Regions from separate parts of the Cellulomonas sp. NEAU-ZC6 genome, predicted to be linked through region 1. Evidence: predicted binding sites of a transcription regulator. Region 1 holds the regulator's gene; each other region holds the start of a gene.
What was found. The regulator HrcA, encoded in region 1, represses chaperone genes, less so after heat shock. The targets are predictions, from matches to a motif close to TTNGCACTCGNNNNNNNCGAGTGCNAA.

Region 1 (4,250 bases):
CTCGCCATCGGGTTCATCACGATGCTCGACGTGTCGATCGTGAACGTCGCGCTGCCGTCCATCGAGCGGAGCCTGGACGCCGGAGCGAGCCAGCTGCAGCTGATCGTCGCCGGCTACACGCTGGCGTTCGGCCTGGTGCTGGTCCCCGCCGGCCGACTCGGCGACGCGCGCGGCCGGCGCGGCCTGTTCCTGGTCGGCCTGTCCGGGTTCGCGCTGACCAGCCTGGGCGCCGGGCTGGCCCCCTCCGACGAGGTGCTGGCCGCGATGCGGCTGCTGCAGGGCGTGAGCGCGGGGCTGCTGAACCCGCAGGTGGTCGGCACCATCCAGCAGCTGTTCACCGGGTACGAGCGCGGCAAGGCGTTCGGCTACTTCGGCGCGACCATCGGGGTCTCCACGGCGATCGGCCCGCTGCTCGGCGGGATCATCATCCAGCTGGCCGGTGCCGAGCACGGCTGGCGGTGGGTGTTCTTCGTCAACGTCCCGGTGATCGCCGTGGTGCTGCCGCTGGCCGTGCGGTTCCTGCCGCGCGGGGCGGTCGGGGCGCCCCGCGGGATCGCCGGGCCGGGCGGCCGGCCGCGGCTCGACGTGCCGGGCCTGGTGCTGATCGCGCTCGCGACCGCCGCCGTGATGGTGCCGTTCGTCACGACGACGGGGGAGGGCGGCGACGACCCGGCCCGCTGGTGGTGGCTGGCCGTCGCCGCGGTGCTCGCGGTCGCGACCGTGCTGTGGGAGCGCCGGTACCAGCGCCGTACGGGCGCCGCCGTGCTGGACCCGCGGGTGCTCGGCGAGCCGTCCTTCCGCAACGGCGCGCTGCTCGGCATGGCGTACTTCGCGGGGTTCACCGCCGTGTTCCTGGTCACCACGCTGTACCTGCAGCAGATCGCCGGCTTCACCCCGCTGCAGGCCGGGCTGGTCGGCATGCCGTTCGCCATCGCGTCGGCCGTGGCCGCGCAGCAGTCGGGGCGCCTGGTCGGCAGCCACGGCCGCGCCGTCGTCGTGGTGGGCCTGGCGTTCGTGGTCGTCGGCCTGATCGGCACGGATCTCGCCATCCGCCTGGTGGACCCGCCGGCGGTCGGGTTCGTGGTGGCGGCGACGCAGATGGTCGCGGGCGCCGGCAGCGGCCTGGTGATCGCGCCGAACCAGACGCTGACCCTCGCCAAGGTGCCCCTGGACCGCGCGGGCGTCGCCGGCAGCATGCTGCAGGTCGGCCAGCGCGTCGGCTCCGCGCTGGGCGTCGCGGTGGCGCTGTCCACCTACTACGCGGCGCTGACGTCCGGCCTGGAGGGCGGTGCCGCGGCCGGCCGCGCCCTGCTCATCACGGTCGTCCTGGTGTCCGTCGCGCTGGTGATCGGCGTCGTGGACCTGGTCGGCCGGCGCCGCGACGCCGCGAACGCTCCCGCGGACGCGTAGAATTGGCACTCGGTCGGAGCGAGTGCCAGCAGCGGCTGGCGTCGGGGAGGTGGCGATGAGCGAGGACCGCAGGCTGGACGTGCTGCGAGCGATCGTGGAGGACTACGTCGCGACCCGTGAGCCGGTCGGCTCCCGCGCGCTGGTGGAGCGGCACTCCCTCGGGGTGTCGCCCGCGACGATCCGCAACGACATGGCGGCGCTGGAGGAGTCCGGCTACATCGTGCAGCCGCACACCTCCGCCGGCCGGGTGCCGACCGACAAGGGCTACCGGCTGTTCGTCGACCGGCTCGCGACCGTCAAGCCGCTGTCCGCGCCCGAGCGGCGCGCCATCGAGGCCTTCATGGAGGACGCGGCCGACCTGGACGACGTCGTCGACCGCTCGGTGCGGCTGCTCGCGCAGCTGACGCACCAGGTCGCCGTCGTGCAGTACCCGTCGCTGCGCCGCACCGCGCTGCGGCACGTCGAGCTGGTCCCGGTCGGCGAGCGGCACCTGCTGGTCGTCATCATCACCGACCACGGCCGCGTCGAGCAGCGCACCCTCGAGCTCGCGGACACCCTCGACGTGACCGTCGTGCACCGCCTGCGCGCCCGGCTGAACGTCGCCGCCGCGGGCCGCCGCCTCGCCGAGCTCGAGACCGTGCTCGCCGACCTCGCCGACGACTTCCTGCCCGCCGACGCGCCGCTGGTGCGGGCCGTGGTCGGGGTCGTGGAGGACACGCTGGCCCGCGAGAGCGAGGAGCGCGTCGTGCTGGCCGGCACCGCGAACCTCGTGCGCGGCGGCGGGACCGACTTCGCGCACACCATCAGCCCGGTGCTCGAGGCGCTCGAGGAGCAGGTCGTCCTGCTGCGCCTGCTCGGCGAGATGGCCGAGGACGAGGCCGCGGTCTCCGTCCGGATCGGCCGCGAGACCCAGCACGAGGGGCTGCTCGAGACCAGCTTCGTGACCACCGGGTACGGCGGGCCCGACGACGGCGGTGGCACCGCGGTCGCCCGGATCGGCTCCGTCGGACCCCTGCGCATGGACTACCCCGGGACCATCGCGACGGTGCGCGCCGTCGCCCGCTACCTGTCCCGCATCCTCGCCGGGTGAACGGCCCGTGGGCACCGAACGGCGCCCGTGCACGTTCAGCAGGCACCACCGACCCGCGCACGCGCGCGCGACCGACCCGCACAGGAAGTGACGAGTGAGCGACTACTACGAGGTCCTCGGCGTCGACCGTGACGCCACGCCCGAGCAGATCAAGAAGGCGTACCGCCGGCTCGCGCGCGAGCTGCACCCGGACGTCGCCGGGGCGGAGGCGGGGTCGGAGGACCGGTTCAAGGACGTCTCCCGCGCGTACGAGGTGCTGTCCAACCCCGAGAAGCGCCGCATGTACGACATGGGCGCCGACCCGTCGTCCCCCGGGGGCGGCATGGGCGGCGGCGCCGGCGCGTTCGGCTTCCAGGACATCTTCGAGACGTTCTTCGGCGCCGCCGGGGGCGCGGGCGCGCAGCGCGGCCCCATCCCGCGCGCACGCCGCGGCCAGGACGCCCTGGTCCGCCTGGACATCGACCTGGCCGAGGCGACCTTCGGCACGCACCGCGAGGTGCCCGTCGAGACCGCCGTCGTCTGCCCGACCTGCGACGGCTCCTGCTGCCGCCCCGGCACGTCGCCGCGCACCTGCGACGTCTGCGGCGGCCGCGGCACGGTCCAGCGCGTGGCCCGGTCGTTCCTCGGCCAGGTCATGACCTCGCAGCCGTGCGCCGCGTGCCACGGCTTCGGCACCGTCATCCCCGAGCCCTGCACCGAGTGCGCCGGCGAGGGTCGCGTCCGCTCGCGCCGCACGCTCGAGGTCGACGTCCCCGCGGGCGTCGACACCGGCACCCGGATCAAGCTCACCGCGCAGGGCGAGGTCGGCCCCGCCGGCGGCCCGGCGGGCGACATCTACCTCGAGGTGCGCGAGCGCCGGCACGACACGTTCATCCGCGAGGGCGACGACCTGCACTGCACGCTGCCGGTCCCGATGACCGCCGCCGCGCTGGGCACCGTGCTGACCCTCGACACCCTGGACGGCCCGCAGGAGGTCGACCTGCGCCCCGGCACGCAGCCGGCCCAGGTCGTCACGCTGCGCGGGCTCGGCGTCGGCCACCTGCACGCCGGCGGCCGCGGCGACCTGCACGTGCACGTCGACGTCCAGGTCCCCACCTCGCTGGACGACGAGCAGACGGACCTGCTGCGCCGGCTCGCCGTGCTGCGCGGCGAGGAGCGTCCCGACGCGCGGCTGTCGGCGTCGGGCGGCGGCGTGTTCGCCAAGCTGCGCGACAAGCTCTCCGGGCGCTGACGTGACCGCACCGGTCTTCCTGGCCGAGCCGGGTTCCCTCGGCGCGCTCGCGGCCGGCGGGTCCTACGTGCTGGACGGCACCGAGGGCCGGCACGCCGGCGTCGTGCAGCGGCGCGCGCCGGGGGAGCGGGTCGACGTGGTCGACTGCGCGGGCACCCGGCTGGTCGGGGAGATCGCGTCCGTCGGGCCCGAGGGCGTGCACCTGCGGGTCCGCGAGGTCGTCGTCGAGCCGGTGCCGGCCCCGCGGCTGGTGCTGGTGCAGGCCCTGGCCAAGGGCGACCGGGACGAGATGGCCATCGAGGCCGCGACCGAGGTCGGCGCCGACGCGGTCGTCCCGTGGCAGGCCGAGCGGTCCATCGTGGTGTGGCGCGGCGACCGGGCGGCCAAGAGCCGCGCGCGCTGGCTCGGCACCGTGCGCACCGCGGCCAAGCAGGCCCGGCGCGCGCACGTGCCGTCGGTCGACGTCGCGCTCGACTCCGGCGCGCTCGCCCGGCGGGCGCGCGAGGTGGTCGCCGCCGG
Region 2 (4,250 bases), 810 kb from region 1:
GGTGGCCGTGGAGGACGGCGCGCCGGCCGCGGACGACCTGTCCGAGCGCGACCGCGAGGTGCTCGCGTTCGAGCGCCAGTGGTGGAAGTACGCGGGTGCCAAGGAGCAGGCGATCCGCGAGCTGTTCGACCTCTCCGCGACGCGCTACTACCAGGTGCTGAACGCCCTGATCGACTCCCCGGCGGCGCTGGCGCACGACCCGATGCTGGTCAAGCGCCTGCGCCGGATGCGGTCCACCCGGCAGCGCGCCCGCAGCGCCCGGCGCCTCGGCGCGGACGCCTGAGCAGGCGCGCGGCTCGCGGCGACGCGCCCCGGGTGGCCGGGACGCACGGCTGCAACCAGTAGCCTGTCCGCCGTGACCAAGGGCAGCGACCGGTACCCGGAGGACGAGTTCGACGCCGAGCCGGCGCACGACGTGCCGATCGGCGTGCACCGCGCACCCCGCAGCTGGTGGAGCAAGTGGTGGCCGTTCGTCGCCGTCCTGGTCGTGGTCCCGGCCCTGACCGTGGTCTTCGTGCTGTGGGCGTCGTCCTGGGACGGGCGCCTGCCGGGCTTCGGCGGCTCGGACGAGCCCGTCGCGAGCGCACCGGCCACGAGCGCGCCGGCGGGGGACCCCGCCGCGACCGAGGGCACCGGCGAGGACGACGGCACGGGCGAGGCGCCCGTCGAGGAGCCCGCGACCGAGGAGCCCCCGGTCGTCGAGGAGCCGGCACCGCCTGTCGCCGACCTCACCGCCTCCGTGCGCGTCCTCAACGCCGCCAACATCTCCGGTCTCGCGGGCGGCGCGCAGGGCGACCTCGAGGACGCCGGCTTCACCGACGTCACGGCCGGGAACGGCAACGCGGGCGGCAGCACGGCGACGACGGTCTTCTACGGCAGCGCCGACCTGGCCGCGACCGCCCAGCAGGTCGCGACGACGCTCGGCATCGCGAACGTCGTCGAGTCGGCCGACGTGGCACCCGACGGGGTGGTCGTCCTCCTCCTGCGCGACTTCGCGAACTGACCCCTTCCGCAGGTGGGACGGCCCCGGCTAGTCTCGGCCGCGTCGCGGTGACCGCCCTCCGGCCACCCGGGGGGACCACGGGCACCGACGGCGACCGATCACGCCGTCCCCAGGAGCGCCGCATGTCGCAGGGCACCGTCAAGTGGTTCAACGCCGAGAAGGGCTACGGGTTCATCACCCCGGCCGACGGCGGCCAGGACCTGTTCGTCCACTTCAGCGCGATCCAGACGAACGGGTACCGCAGCCTCGAGGAGGGGCAGTCGGTCGAGTTCGAGCTCGGCCAGGGCACCAAGGGCCCGCAGGCGGAGCAGGTCCGCCCCCTCTGACACCCGGGCGGGACCGCGGCCGACGCCGGCCGCGGCCCGGGCCGGCCCTCAGCCCTCGAGCTCGGTGACCGCCAGCACCACGCACGCGGCCGTCCAGGCGAGCGGGGCCACGGCCGCCGGGGACCCGTCCGCGAGCACCTTCTCCGGCAGCGCCCCCATCGCGGTCCGGTGCGCGTCCAGCCAGTCCAGCCGCTCGCGGGCCTCGGCGTCGTAGCCGTTCGCGGCCGCGGTCAGGGCGTACAGCGACGTCTGCGGCGTCCAGGAGATGCCGTCCTGCTTCCAGCCCGCGCCCGGCGCGAGCCCGCCTGCGGGCCGGGCCATCGCGTCGGCGGACGCGAGCCACGCCTCGGGCGCCCCGGCGAGCGGTGCCGGCTGGAACGGCGGCAGGGTGAACGCGCTCGCCGCGTCCGGCAGCGCGCCGTCGGCGTACCGGCCGTACGCGGTCGCGTCGCCGAACTCGCGCTCCACCGCCCCGCGCGTGCGCACCGCCGCGTCCCGCGCCTCCGCCGCGGCCTCGTCGTCGCCCAGCAGCGTCAGCACGCCGCCGGCCGCCTCCAGCCCGGCCAGCAGCGGGGCGACCGTGCCCAGCGTCAGCTCGCGCTCGGGGCGCTCCCAGTAGTCGGGCGAGGCCGCCGGCAGGTCGTCGTCGGCGACGAGCCCGACCGCCGACGCGGCCGCCCGCCGCACCAGCGGGGCGAGCCGCTCGGCGGTCGCCGCCCGCGCGTCGGCGGGCGCGGCGGCCACGACCTGGCCGGCGGCCCACAGCACCCAGCCCGTCCCGTCGGTCTGCGCCTCGCGGTCGTCCGGCACGTCGCCCGAGCCGTCGGGCAGGTACCGCGCCTGGAACGAGCCGTCCGCCGCCTGCACGTCCGCCAGGAACCCGAGGACCTCCAGCGCGTCCTCGACGTGCCCGGTGCGGGCCAGCGCGACCGCGACGAACGAGGCGTCCCGCGGCCAGACGTACCGCCAGTGCGGGGTCCAGGCGGCGACGGCCGCGCCGTCGTCCAGGACCAGGGTCCGCAGGTCGAGCAGGGCGTCCGTGACCATGTCCGCGTACGGGCCGTCGGCCCCCGGCACCACCCCGGCGGCGAGCCAGTCGCGCTGCTCGGCGGCGAGCGCCTCGTCGGCGGTGCCGCCGTCGTCCACCGGCACCCGGCTGCCGGGGTGCAGCTCGGGCACCTCGCCGGCGGGCACGGAGCGCGGCCCGTCCGGCGTCGCGACCACGCCCTCGGCGTACAGGTCGACCGTCGCCGTCCGCGGCCCCGTGGCGCCCCACGCGATCAGGCCCCCGGCGAGCGCGACGAGCACCAGGGCGACGGCGGCGGTGCGGGGCATGCCGGGCAGGCTATCGGCCCGTTCGCGGTGAGGGGAGCGCCTTGCACTCACGGGGGTCGAGTGCTAACCATGGACTTAGCACTCTCGGGTCGAGAGTGACAGAATGAGAAGCGAGGCCGACCCGGTGAGGTCCGCCGCACGACGGGACATGACCGTCGCAGCGGCGCGGCCGTCCGTCGCGGGCACCGACCGGCCGAACCACGAGCCACAGTGAAGGATCGATAGCCCCATGGCCAAGATCATTGCCTTCAACGAGGAGGCCCGCCGCGGCATCGAGCGTGGACTCAACGTCCTCGCCGACACCGTCAAGGTCACCCTGGGCCCCAAGGGCCGCAACGTCGTCCTGGACAAGAAGTGGGGCGCCCCCACGATCACCAACGACGGTGTCTCCATCGCCAAGGAGATCGAGCTCGAGGACCCCTTCGAGAAGATCGGCGCGGAGCTCGTCAAGGAGGTCGCCAAGAAGACGGACGACGTCGCGGGTGACGGCACCACCACCGCCACCGTGCTCGCCCAGGCGCTCGTGCGCGAGGGCCTGCGCAACGTCGCCGCCGGCGCCAACCCCATCGCCCTCAAGCGCGGCATCGAGAAGGCCGTCGAGGCCGTCACCGCCGCCCTGCTGGAGCAGGCGAAGGAGATCGAGACCAAGGAGCAGATCGCCGCGACCGCGTCGATCTCCGCCGGCGACACGGCGATCGGCGAGCTCATCGCCGAGGCGCTGGACAAGGTCGGCAAGGAGGGCGTGATCACGGTCGAGGAGTCCAACGCCCTCGGCCTGGAGCTCGAGCTCACGGAGGGCATGCGCTTCGACAAGGGCTTCCTGTCGGCGTACTTCGTGACCGACCCGGAGCGCCAGGAGGCCGTCCTCGAGGACGCCTACGTGCTGCTCGTCGAGTCGAAGATCTCGAACGTCAAGGACCTGCTGCCGCTGCTGGAGAAGGTCATCCAGTCCGGCAAGCCGCTGTTCATCGTCGCCGAGGACGTCGAGGGCGAGGCCCTGGCCACGCTCGTCGTCAACAAGATCCGCGGCACCTTCAAGTCGGTCTCCGTCAAGGCGCCCGGCTTCGGCGACCGCCGCAAGGCGATGCTGCAGGACATGGCGATCCTCACCGGTGGCCAGGTCGTGTCCGAGACCGTCGGTCTGAAGCTCGACACCGTGGGCCTCGAGGTCCTCGGCCAGGCGCGCAAGATCGTCGTCACCAAGGACGAGACCACCATCGTCGAGGGCTCCGGCGACGCCGGCCAGATCGCCGGTCGGGTCAACCAGATCCGCGCCGAGATCGAGAACTCGGACTCGGACTACGACCGCGAGAAGCTCCAGGAGCGCCTCGCGAAGCTGGCCGGCGGCGTGGCCGTCATCAAGGCCGGCGCGGCGACCGAGGTCGAGCTCAAGGAGCGCAAGCACCGCATCGAGGACGCGGTGCGCAACGCCAAGGCCGCCGTCGAGGAGGGCATCGTCGCCGGTGGTGGCGTCGCGCTCATCCAGGCCGGCGAGAAGGCGTTCGCCACGCTCGAGCTCGAGGGTGACGAGGCGACCGGTGCGCAGATCGTGCGCATCGCGATCGACGCGCCGCTGAAGCAGATCG
Region 3 (4,250 bases), on a different contig from region 1:
CCGAGCGCACGCGCGGCGCCGGACAGCGACCCGTGCGCCTCGACGGCGTCGAGCAGCTCGAGCGCCCCGAGCGGGATGCGCCGGGCAGGTGCGGTGTCCATAGCCTCAGGCTAGAGCGCGCGAGCGAGGTCGGCGTTCCGCGGGGGCCCTGCCGGCCGGATCCTGGACGGGTGCCGCCTGTCCCCGCGTCCGCCGGTCCCGCGCCCGCCGGTCCCGCGCCGTCGGGTGGCGCCCGCCGGCGCGTGCTCGGAGTCGACCGCACGATCCTGCCCGGCCTGGTCGCCGCGCTGCTCGTGGGCGCGGCGTGCCTCGGTCTGACCGCGCTGGTCCCGGTGCTGCCCGGCCTGCTCGTCGCGATCGTCCTCGGCGCCGCCGCCCGGTCCGCGGGCCTGCTGCCGGCCGTGCTCGAGCCCGGGCTCGCGTGGACCGGCCGGCGGGTGCTGCGCCTCGGGGTGGTCCTGCTCGGCCTGCAGCTGTCGCTCGGCGACCTGCTCGGCCTCGGCCTGCGGGAGGTGCTGGTGCTGCTGGCGACGGTGGCGGCGACGTTCGCCGCCACCCTCTGGCTGGGCCCCCGGCTGGGCGTGGCACCCCGGCTCACGCTGCTGGTCGCGAGCGGGTTCTCGATCTGCGGCGCCGCCGCGGTCGCCGCGATGAGCCCGGTCGCGGACGCCGACGAGGACGAGGTCGCGACCGCGGTCGCGCTGGTGACGGTGTACGGCAGCCTCGCCCTCGTGGCGGTGCCCCTGCTGTCCGGCCTGCTGGGGCTGTCCGACCGCACCGCGGGGCTCTGGGCCGGGATGTCCGTGCACGAGGTCGCGCAGGTGGTGGCGGCCGCGGGCACCGTGTCCGCCGCGGCGCTGTCCGTCGCCGTGGTCGCGAAGCTCGCGCGGGTGGTGCTGCTCGCGCCCCTGGTGGCCGGTGTCGGCGTCGTGCGCCGCCGGGCGGCGGGGGCGCCGGCCGCCGGGGCGCGCCGGCCGCCGCTCGTGCCGCTGTTCGTGGTCGGGTTCGTGCTGGCCGTGCTCGTGCGGACGCTGGGGCTGGTGCCCGACGCGGTGCTCCCGGCCGTGAAGCCGGTGACGACCCTGGCGCTCGCGGCGGCGATGACGGCGCTCGGCACCCAGATCCACCTGGGGCGGCTGCTGCGCACCGGTGGCCGGCCCCTGCTGCTGGGCGCGGCCGCCACCCTGGTCGCCGGGTCGGTGAGCCTCGTCGGGCTGCTCGCCGCCGGGTGAGCCCGGCGCGCTCCTGGCAGAATCGGCGCATGCAGCCGCCGCCCGTCCTCGTGGTCGCCGCCGCCCTGGTGGACGACCTCGGCGCCCCGCGCGCGCTGCTCGCCGCACGCCGCCGGTCGCCCGTCAGCCTGGCCGGCCGCTGGGAGTTCCCCGGCGGCAAGGTGGAGCCGGGGGAGACCGCCGAGCACGCCCTGCACCGCGAGCTGCGGGAAGAGCTCGGCGTCCGCGTCGCGCTGGGCGCCGAGCTGCCCGGCCCGGACGACGGCTGCTGGCGGCTGAACGGCACGTACACCATGCGGCTCTGGCTGGCCGAGGTCGCCGCGGGGGTCCCCGAGCCCCTCGTCGAGCACGACGCCCTGCGCTGGCTGCCGCGCGGCCAGTGGCTGTCCGTCCCGTGGCTGGACGCCGACGTGCGCATCGTCGAGGCGCTCGCCGAGGCCGTGGAGGGCGACGCCGCGCGCGTCTGAACAGCAGGTTCACCTGGTGGCGAACAGCCTGGTCAACGATCTGGCACTCGCGGGTCGAGAGTGCTAGAACATGTCTCGTAGCCCTTCCGGTGGGCCGTACGGCGCACCGGGGCAGCACGGTCCCGGACCGTCCGGGACCGCCGAGACGCCGAGGAGGTGACGGGCTGTGGCTACGCGATTCGACCCGTTCCAGGAGATGGACCGGCTGATGAACCAGGTGCTCGGCTCGCAGCGTGCCGCCGCGACCATGCCGATGGACCTGTTCCGCGCGGGTGACCACTACGTCCTGGCCGTCGACCTGCCGGGTGCGGACCCCGGCACGATCGACGTGAACGTGGACGACCGGACCCTCACCATCCGCGCCGAGCGGACCGCCCGCACCGAGGACGGTGTGCAGTGGCTCGCCAAGGAGCGCCCCGTCGGTGCCTACGCCCGGCAGCTCACGGTCGGGCGCGGGCTGGACCTGGACGCCATCGCCGCGTCCTACGCCGACGGCGTCCTGACGCTCACCATCCCCGTGGCCGAGGAGGCCCGGCCGCGCCGCATCGAGGTCACCACCGGTGGGACACCGGCGACCATCGAGGGCACGGACGCGTCGCGCGAGGCGCACGCGTCCGCCTGAGCCCGCGCGGCGGCAGCACGACGCCCCGGTCCCCCGAGCGGGGGCCGGGGCGTCGGCACGTGCGCGTCAGGCGGTGGGGACCGCCAGCGACGCGCGGACGGTGCGGGTGGCCGCCAGGACGTGCTCGAGCGTCGGCGTGACCTCGGCGTACCGGCGGGTCTTGAGGCCGCAGTCCGGGTTCACCCAGAGCTGCGCGGGGTCGATCACGCGGACCGCCTCGGTGAGCAGCTCGGTGACCTCGGCCTCGCTCGGGACGCGCGGGGAGTGGATGTCCCAGACGCCCGGGCCGATCCCGCGGGGGTAGCCCTCGCTGGCGATGTCGCCGAGGATCTCCATCTTGGACCGCGCCGCCTCGATGGAGGTGACGTCGGCGTCCAGGCCGTCGATCGCGCCGAAGATCTCGCCGAACTCCGAGTAGCAGAGGTGGGTGTGGATCTGCGTGTCCGGTCGCACCCCGGCCGTCGCCAGCCGGAACGACGCCACCGACCAGTCCAGGTAGGCCTCGTGCTGGTCGGCCCGCAGGGGGAGCAGCTCGCGCAGCGCGGGCTCGTCGACCTGCACGATCGCGGTGCCGGCGGCCTCCAGGTCGGCGATCTCGTCCCGCAGCGCCAGCGCGACCTGGTTCGCGGTGTCGGCCAGGGGCTGGTCGTCCCGGACGAACGACCAGGCCAGGATCGTCACCGGGCCGGTGAGCATGCCCTTGACCGGCTTCGGCGTGAGCGACTGCGTGTACGTCGTCCAGGGCACCGTGATCGGCGCGGGCCGGGAGACGTCGCCCCAGAGGATCGACGGGCGGGTGCACCGCGAGCCGTAGGACTGGACCCAGCCGTGGTGCGTGACGGCGAACCCGTCCAGGTTCTCGGCGAAGTACTGCACCATGTCGTTGCGCTCGGGCTCGCCGTGCACCAGCACGTCCAGGCCGATCTCCTCCTGCAGCGCGACGACGCGGCGGATCTCCGCCTTCATCTCCTCCTCGTACTGCTCCGCCGTCAGCTCGCCCCGGCCGAACGCCGCGCGCGCGACCCGGATCTCCGGGGTCTGCGGGAACGAGCCGATGGTCGTGGTCGGCAGGGCGGGCAGCTGCAGCCGCTCGGCCTGGGCGGCCGCGCGGTCCGCGAAGTCGCCGCGCCGGAACGCCTCGGCCGGCAGGTCCGCCAGGCGCGCGCGCACCTCGGGGCGGACGACGCCCGCGGCTTCCGCGCGGGACCGGCGGGCGTCCGCCGCGGCGAGCAGCTCGGCGTGCACGGCCTCCCGGCCCTCCGTCAGCCCGGTGGCCAGCGTGACGACCTCGGTGGTCTTCTGGTCGGCGAAGGCCAGCCAGGAGCGCAGGGTCGCGTCGAGCTGCTGCTCGTCGGCGACGTCGTGCGGCACGTGGAACAGCGAGGTGGACGTGCCGACGGCCACCTGGCGGGCGCCGAGGCCCTCCAGGCCCTCGAGCGCGCCGAGCGCGGCGTCGAGGTCGGCGCGCCAGATGTTGTGCCCGTCGACCACGCCGCCGACCAGGACCTTGCTCTCCAGCCCGGGGACCGGCGCGCTCGGCGCCGTGCCGCGGACCAGGTCGATCGCCAGGCCGTCCACGTCGGTGCCCGCGAGCACCGGGAGCGCGTCCCGCAGGTCGCCGTACGGGGCGGCGACCAGGATCGCGGGCCGCTCGGCGGCGGGCAGCTCGGTGGCGAGCACGCGGTACGCCTCGGCCGCGGCCGCGAGCAGCCGGTCGGCGGGCACGCCGGTCGAGTCGGAGACCAGGGCCGGCTCGTCCAGCTGCACCCAGGTGGCCCCGGCCTGCGCCAGCTCGCGCAGCAGGGTGGCGTACACCGGCAGCACGTCTGCCAGGCGGTCGATCGGCAGGAAGTCCTCCGGCGCGTCCTCGGTCGCCTTGGCCAGCGCCAGGAACGTGACCGGGCCGACCAGGATGGGGCGGGTCAGCAC
Region 4 (4,250 bases), on a different contig from region 1:
GTGACCTTCTGCTGGGTCCAGCGGGCGAACGGGTGGGTGCCCGCGCTCATCAGCTCGACGCGCAGCGGGTCGGTGACGGTGCGGACCTCGTCGATCGCGCGCTGCAGGTCGGCCCCGGCCTCGCCGACGGTCCGGCAGACGCCGGAGACCACCTCGACGGTGTTCAGCAGCAGCTCCTGCCGGATGGCCGGGTGCTCCCCGCCGCCGGGCGGCCGCACGGCGTCCAGCACGGTGCTCGCCACCTGGCGCAGGTCGCCGGAGTCGGCGTCGACCAGCGCGAGCTCCCACTCCAGGCCGACGGTGGACCGCTCGGAGCTGGCGAACGGGAGCCGGGCCGGCGTGGTCACGCGACGCCGCCGACCGGCTCGACCACCAGTACCTGCTGCTGGCCCGCCACGCGCGTGAGCACCACGGTCGCCGCGGCGGAGCCCTTGAGGTCGAGCTGCCGGCGCAGCTGCTCCGGGACCACCGCGGTGCCGCGCTTCTTGATCGTGAGCGAGCCGACCCCGCGCTCGCGCAGGTAGGAGCGCAGGCGCTTGAGGCCGAACGGCAGCTGGTCGAGCACGCGGTAGGCCGTCGCGTACGGCGTCGCGTGCAGCGCGTCGGAGGTCACGTAGGCGATGGTGCGGTCCACGAGCCGACCCTGCACCTCGGCGGCCGCCTCGGCCACCAGGCCGGCACGGATCACGGCACCGTCGGGCTCGTACAGGTACGCGCCGACCGCGCCGACGGGCGGGTGCGCGTGCTCCTCCGCGTCCCCGGCCCGCAGCACCGCGGCACCGCCGGCGCCCCCGAGCAGCAGCGCCGACCGGCCGGGACCCTCGGGGGCGAGCGGGCCGAACCACAGCCCGAGCTCGACGACGTCGCCGTCGACCGACACCCACTGCGCCTCGGCGTCCGCGGGCAGCGCGCTGTGCGGGACGCCCGGGCCGAGCTTGAGCCCCAGCGCCGGCACCCGCTCGCGCAGCGCGAGCACGGCGTCGAGCGGCGGGGAGTACGCGGCGGGGTCGAACACCCGGCTGCCGCCGGAGGTGCGCCGCGCGGGGTCGGCGTACACGCCGTCGACGCCCTCGGCCGCCAGGTCGACGGCGAGCCCGTCCCCGTGCCGCACGACGGCCTCGGGGAAGGCGCGCAGGTTCACCGTGGCCAGCGCGGCGGTCGTCTCGTCGGCGTCCACGGCCAGCACCCGCAGCCCCATCGCCGCGAACGCCATCGCGTCCGCCCCGAGCCCGGACGTCAAGTCCGCGACGTGCTGCACGCCCGCGCTGACGTAGCGGCGCGAGTGCCGCGCGGCGACGACCAGCCGCGTCGCCTGCTCCAGGCCCGCGGGCGTGAACAGCATGCCGTCGGCGAACTCGCCGAGCTTGGCGTGGGCCTTGGCGCGCAGCCGGGACTGGGTGAGCGCGGCGGCCACCAGGTCGGCGTCGAAGCCCTCCTTGCGCAGCCGCTCCGACAGCGCCATCGTCTGGCCCTCGTCGTACGGCGGGAGGCTGGACAGCAGGTTCCAGCCCTCGGGGCTGAGCAGCTTGGCGAGGCCGGACGCATCCATCCCGCGATCCTCGCACGGGCGCGAGGGGGCCCGCGGGTGCTGGCACTCGCCTTGACCGAGTGCTAACGGCTTCCTAGAGTGCTGGTTGGCACTCCTCTCCGGGGAGTGCCAACCGCACCGCACGGTCGCCGGCACCCGCGACGACGGCCGGCCGTGACCACGGTGCGACAACGACATCAGGCAGCACTCACACGCGAAGGGGAGGTCCGCTGTGTCGGTCTCCATCAAGCCGCTCGAGGACCGCATCGTCGTCAAGACGCTCGAGGCGGAGCAGACGACGGCTTCCGGTCTGGTCATCCCGGACAGCGCCAAGGAGAAGCCCCAGGAGGGCGAGGTCCTGGCCGTGGGCCCGGGTCGCATCGACGACAACGGCAACCGCGTCCCGCTGGACGTGGCGGTCGGTGACAAGGTCATCTACAGCAAGTACGGCGGCACCGAGGTCAAGTACGACGGCGAGGAGTACCTCATCCTCTCCGCGCGCGACATCCTGGCGGTCGTCACCAAGTGACACCCCCGCCGGCCATTCGAGCCGGCGTCCACGAGGCCCTCTCCGTCCGCGGAGAGGGCCTCGTGCCGTTGGGGGCCCGGTGCCGTTGGGGCCCGGTGCCGTCGGGGGCCTGCTGCCGGCCGGCGGAGCGGACGCGCGTCGCCCGCCCGGCCGGGGCCGCCGGTCAGACGGTGACGGTCTCCAGCGGCATGGTGGAGTCGACGCCGATGCCGAAGTCCGAGGCCGGCAGCCCGCGCCGCACCACGGCCGCGCCGAGCGCCGCGATCATCGCGCCGTTGTCGGTGCAGTACCGGATCGGCGGGATCCGCAGGTCGATGCCGGCCGCGGCGCACCGCTCGGCGGCCACGTCCCGCAGCTGCGAGTTGGCGGAGAACCCGCCGCCGACCACGAGCGTGTCGACGCCGTGCGTGCGGCACGCGGCGATGGTCTTCGCCGTGAGCACGTCGGCCACGGCGGCGGCGAACGAGGCCGAGACGTCCTCGAGCGGGATCTCCTCCCCCGCGTCCTGCCGCGCCTCGACCCAGCGCGCCACGGCGGTCTTCAACCCGGAGAAGGAGAAGTCGTACGCGTGCTTCGCCTGGTCCTTGGCGGCGGTGAGCCCGCGCGGGAACCGGATCGCCGTCGGGTCCCCGGCGCGCGCCAGCCGGTCGATGTGCGGGCCGCCCGGGTAGGGCAGGCCGAGCAGCCGGCCGACCTTGTCGAACGCCTCGCCGGCGGCGTCGTCCAGCGTCGAGCCGAGCTCGTGCACGCCCGTCACGACGTCGTCGATCAGCAGCAGGCTGGAGTGCCCGCCGGAGACCACCAGCGCCATGACGCGCTCGGGGAACAGCCCGTGCACCAGCTCGTCGACGGCCGCGTGCCCGATGACGTGGTTCACGCCGTACAGCGGCACGTCGAGCCCGTACGCCAGGGCCTTCGCGGCGGCCGTGCCGACGGTCAGCGAGCCGACCAGGCCCGGCCCGGCGGTCACGGCGACGGCGTCGACGTCCGCCAGCGTGACGCCCGCGTCGGCCAGCGCGCGCTCGACGGTCGGGATCATCGCCTCGAGGTGGGCGCGGGAGGCGATCTCCGGGATGATCCCGCCGAACCGCGCGTGCTCGTCCATGGACGACGCGACCGCGTCGACCAGCAGCTCGCTGCGGTCGGGGTGGGCGCGGACCAGGGCGACCCCGGTCTCGTCGCAGGACGTCTCGATCCCCAGGACGAGCGGCGCATCAGACATGGCGCACATCCTAGGTCGCGGCGCGGTACCTGATGCGGCACGGTGTGACCTGGTTCATGCAGGTATCCGGAATGCCCCGGCTTGGTTGTGCATTCAACCGACCATGAGCACCGACACCGTCACCACCCCGGACCGGACCGAGCCGCGCGTGCCGCAGGAGGTCGTCGACCTGGTCTTCCGGGACGCCCGCACCGTGAACTCCTTCACCGACGGCGAGGTCACCGACGACCAGATCCGCGCGGTCTGGGACGTCGTCCGCTGGGGCCCGACCGCGCTCAACTCGCTGCCGCTGCGGCTGCTGCTGGTCCGCTCCCCCGAGGCCCGCGAGCGCCTGGTGAGCCACATGAACGAGGGCAACAAGGCCAAGACCGCGCGCGCCCCGCTGAGCATCGTCGTGGCCGCCGACCTCGACTTCCACGAGCAGCTGCCGCGCCTGGCCCCGCACATGGCCGGCGCCCGGGACAACTTCGCCGGCGCGGAGGACCTGCGCGCCCGGATGTCCCGCGACAACGCCTTCCTGCAGGCGGGCTACCTGATCGTCGGGCTGCGCGCCGCCGGGCTGCACGTCGGCCCGATGACGGGCTACGACGCCCCCGGGCTGGACGCCGACCTGTTCGCCGGCACCACGTGGCGGTCGATCATGGTCGCGAACGTCGGCAGCGCGCCGGCCGACGCCGAGGGCGCGCCGGCCTCGCACCCGCGCCAGGACCGCCTCGACTTCGCGGACGTCGCCCGCACCCTCTGACGGCCCCCGCACGCCGCGAGCCCCCGCCGGGTCCGGCGGGGGCTCGTCGCGTCCCGGGGCCCGGCGCCCGGGCCGGTCGGCGCGAGGACCGGCTCGGCGCCGGGACCGGCTCAGCGCGCGACGCGGCGGCGCATGGTCCAGGCGTCGACGTTCTCCGGCTGGTAGTAGCCCTTGCGGCGGCCGAACCGCTCGAAGCCCGCGCGCTCGTAGAGCCGCAGCGCCGGGT

Region 2: groL (chaperonin GroEL) is a predicted target of HrcA. The motif match lies at 2,705-2,731, and genes of this name have one in related genera.
Region 3: AC1050_RS18785 (Hsp20/alpha crystallin family protein) is a predicted target of HrcA. The motif match lies at 1,740-1,766, and genes of this name have one in related genera.
Region 4: groES (co-chaperone GroES) is a predicted target of HrcA. The motif match lies at 1,589-1,615, and genes of this name have one in related genera.

The regions. Positions count from the first base shown of each region.
Region 1 is NZ_JBXFYH010000001.1:1,144,853-1,149,102, reverse strand. Features, by position in the region: gene AC1050_RS05335 (MFS transporter) at 1-1,410, shown strand, start outside; gene hrcA (heat-inducible transcriptional repressor HrcA) at 1,466-2,500, shown strand; gene dnaJ (molecular chaperone DnaJ) at 2,595-3,731, shown strand; gene AC1050_RS05320 (16S rRNA (uracil(1498)-N(3))-methyltransferase) at 3,733-4,250, shown strand, end outside.
Region 2 is NZ_JBXFYH010000001.1:1,954,134-1,958,383, reverse strand. Features, by position in the region: gene AC1050_RS09035 (DUF3263 domain-containing protein) at 1-283, shown strand, start outside; gene AC1050_RS09030 (LytR C-terminal domain-containing protein) at 356-1,003, shown strand; gene AC1050_RS09025 (cold-shock protein) at 1,126-1,329, shown strand; gene AC1050_RS09020 (glycoside hydrolase family 15 protein) at 1,378-2,664, opposite strand; gene groL (chaperonin GroEL) at 2,894-4,250, shown strand, end outside.
Region 3 is NZ_JBXFYH010000005.1:240,449-244,698, reverse strand. Features, by position in the region: gene AC1050_RS18800 (LysR family transcriptional regulator) at 1-101, opposite strand, end outside; gene AC1050_RS18795 (YeiH family protein) at 171-1,232, shown strand; gene AC1050_RS18790 ((deoxy)nucleoside triphosphate pyrophosphohydrolase) at 1,262-1,699, shown strand; gene AC1050_RS18785 (Hsp20/alpha crystallin family protein) at 1,866-2,321, shown strand; gene metE (5-methyltetrahydropteroyltriglutamate--homocysteine S-methyltransferase) at 2,388-4,250, opposite strand, start outside.
Region 4 is NZ_JBXFYH010000002.1:520,243-524,492, reverse strand. Features, by position in the region: gene AC1050_RS12570 (glutamate--cysteine ligase) at 1-347, opposite strand, end outside; gene AC1050_RS12565 (THUMP-like domain-containing protein) at 344-1,549, opposite strand; gene groES (co-chaperone GroES) at 1,761-2,057, shown strand; gene tsaD (tRNA (adenosine(37)-N6)-threonylcarbamoyltransferase complex transferase subunit TsaD) at 2,221-3,279, opposite strand; gene AC1050_RS12550 (malonic semialdehyde reductase) at 3,383-4,024, shown strand; gene rimI (ribosomal protein S18-alanine N-acetyltransferase) at 4,135-4,250, opposite strand, start outside.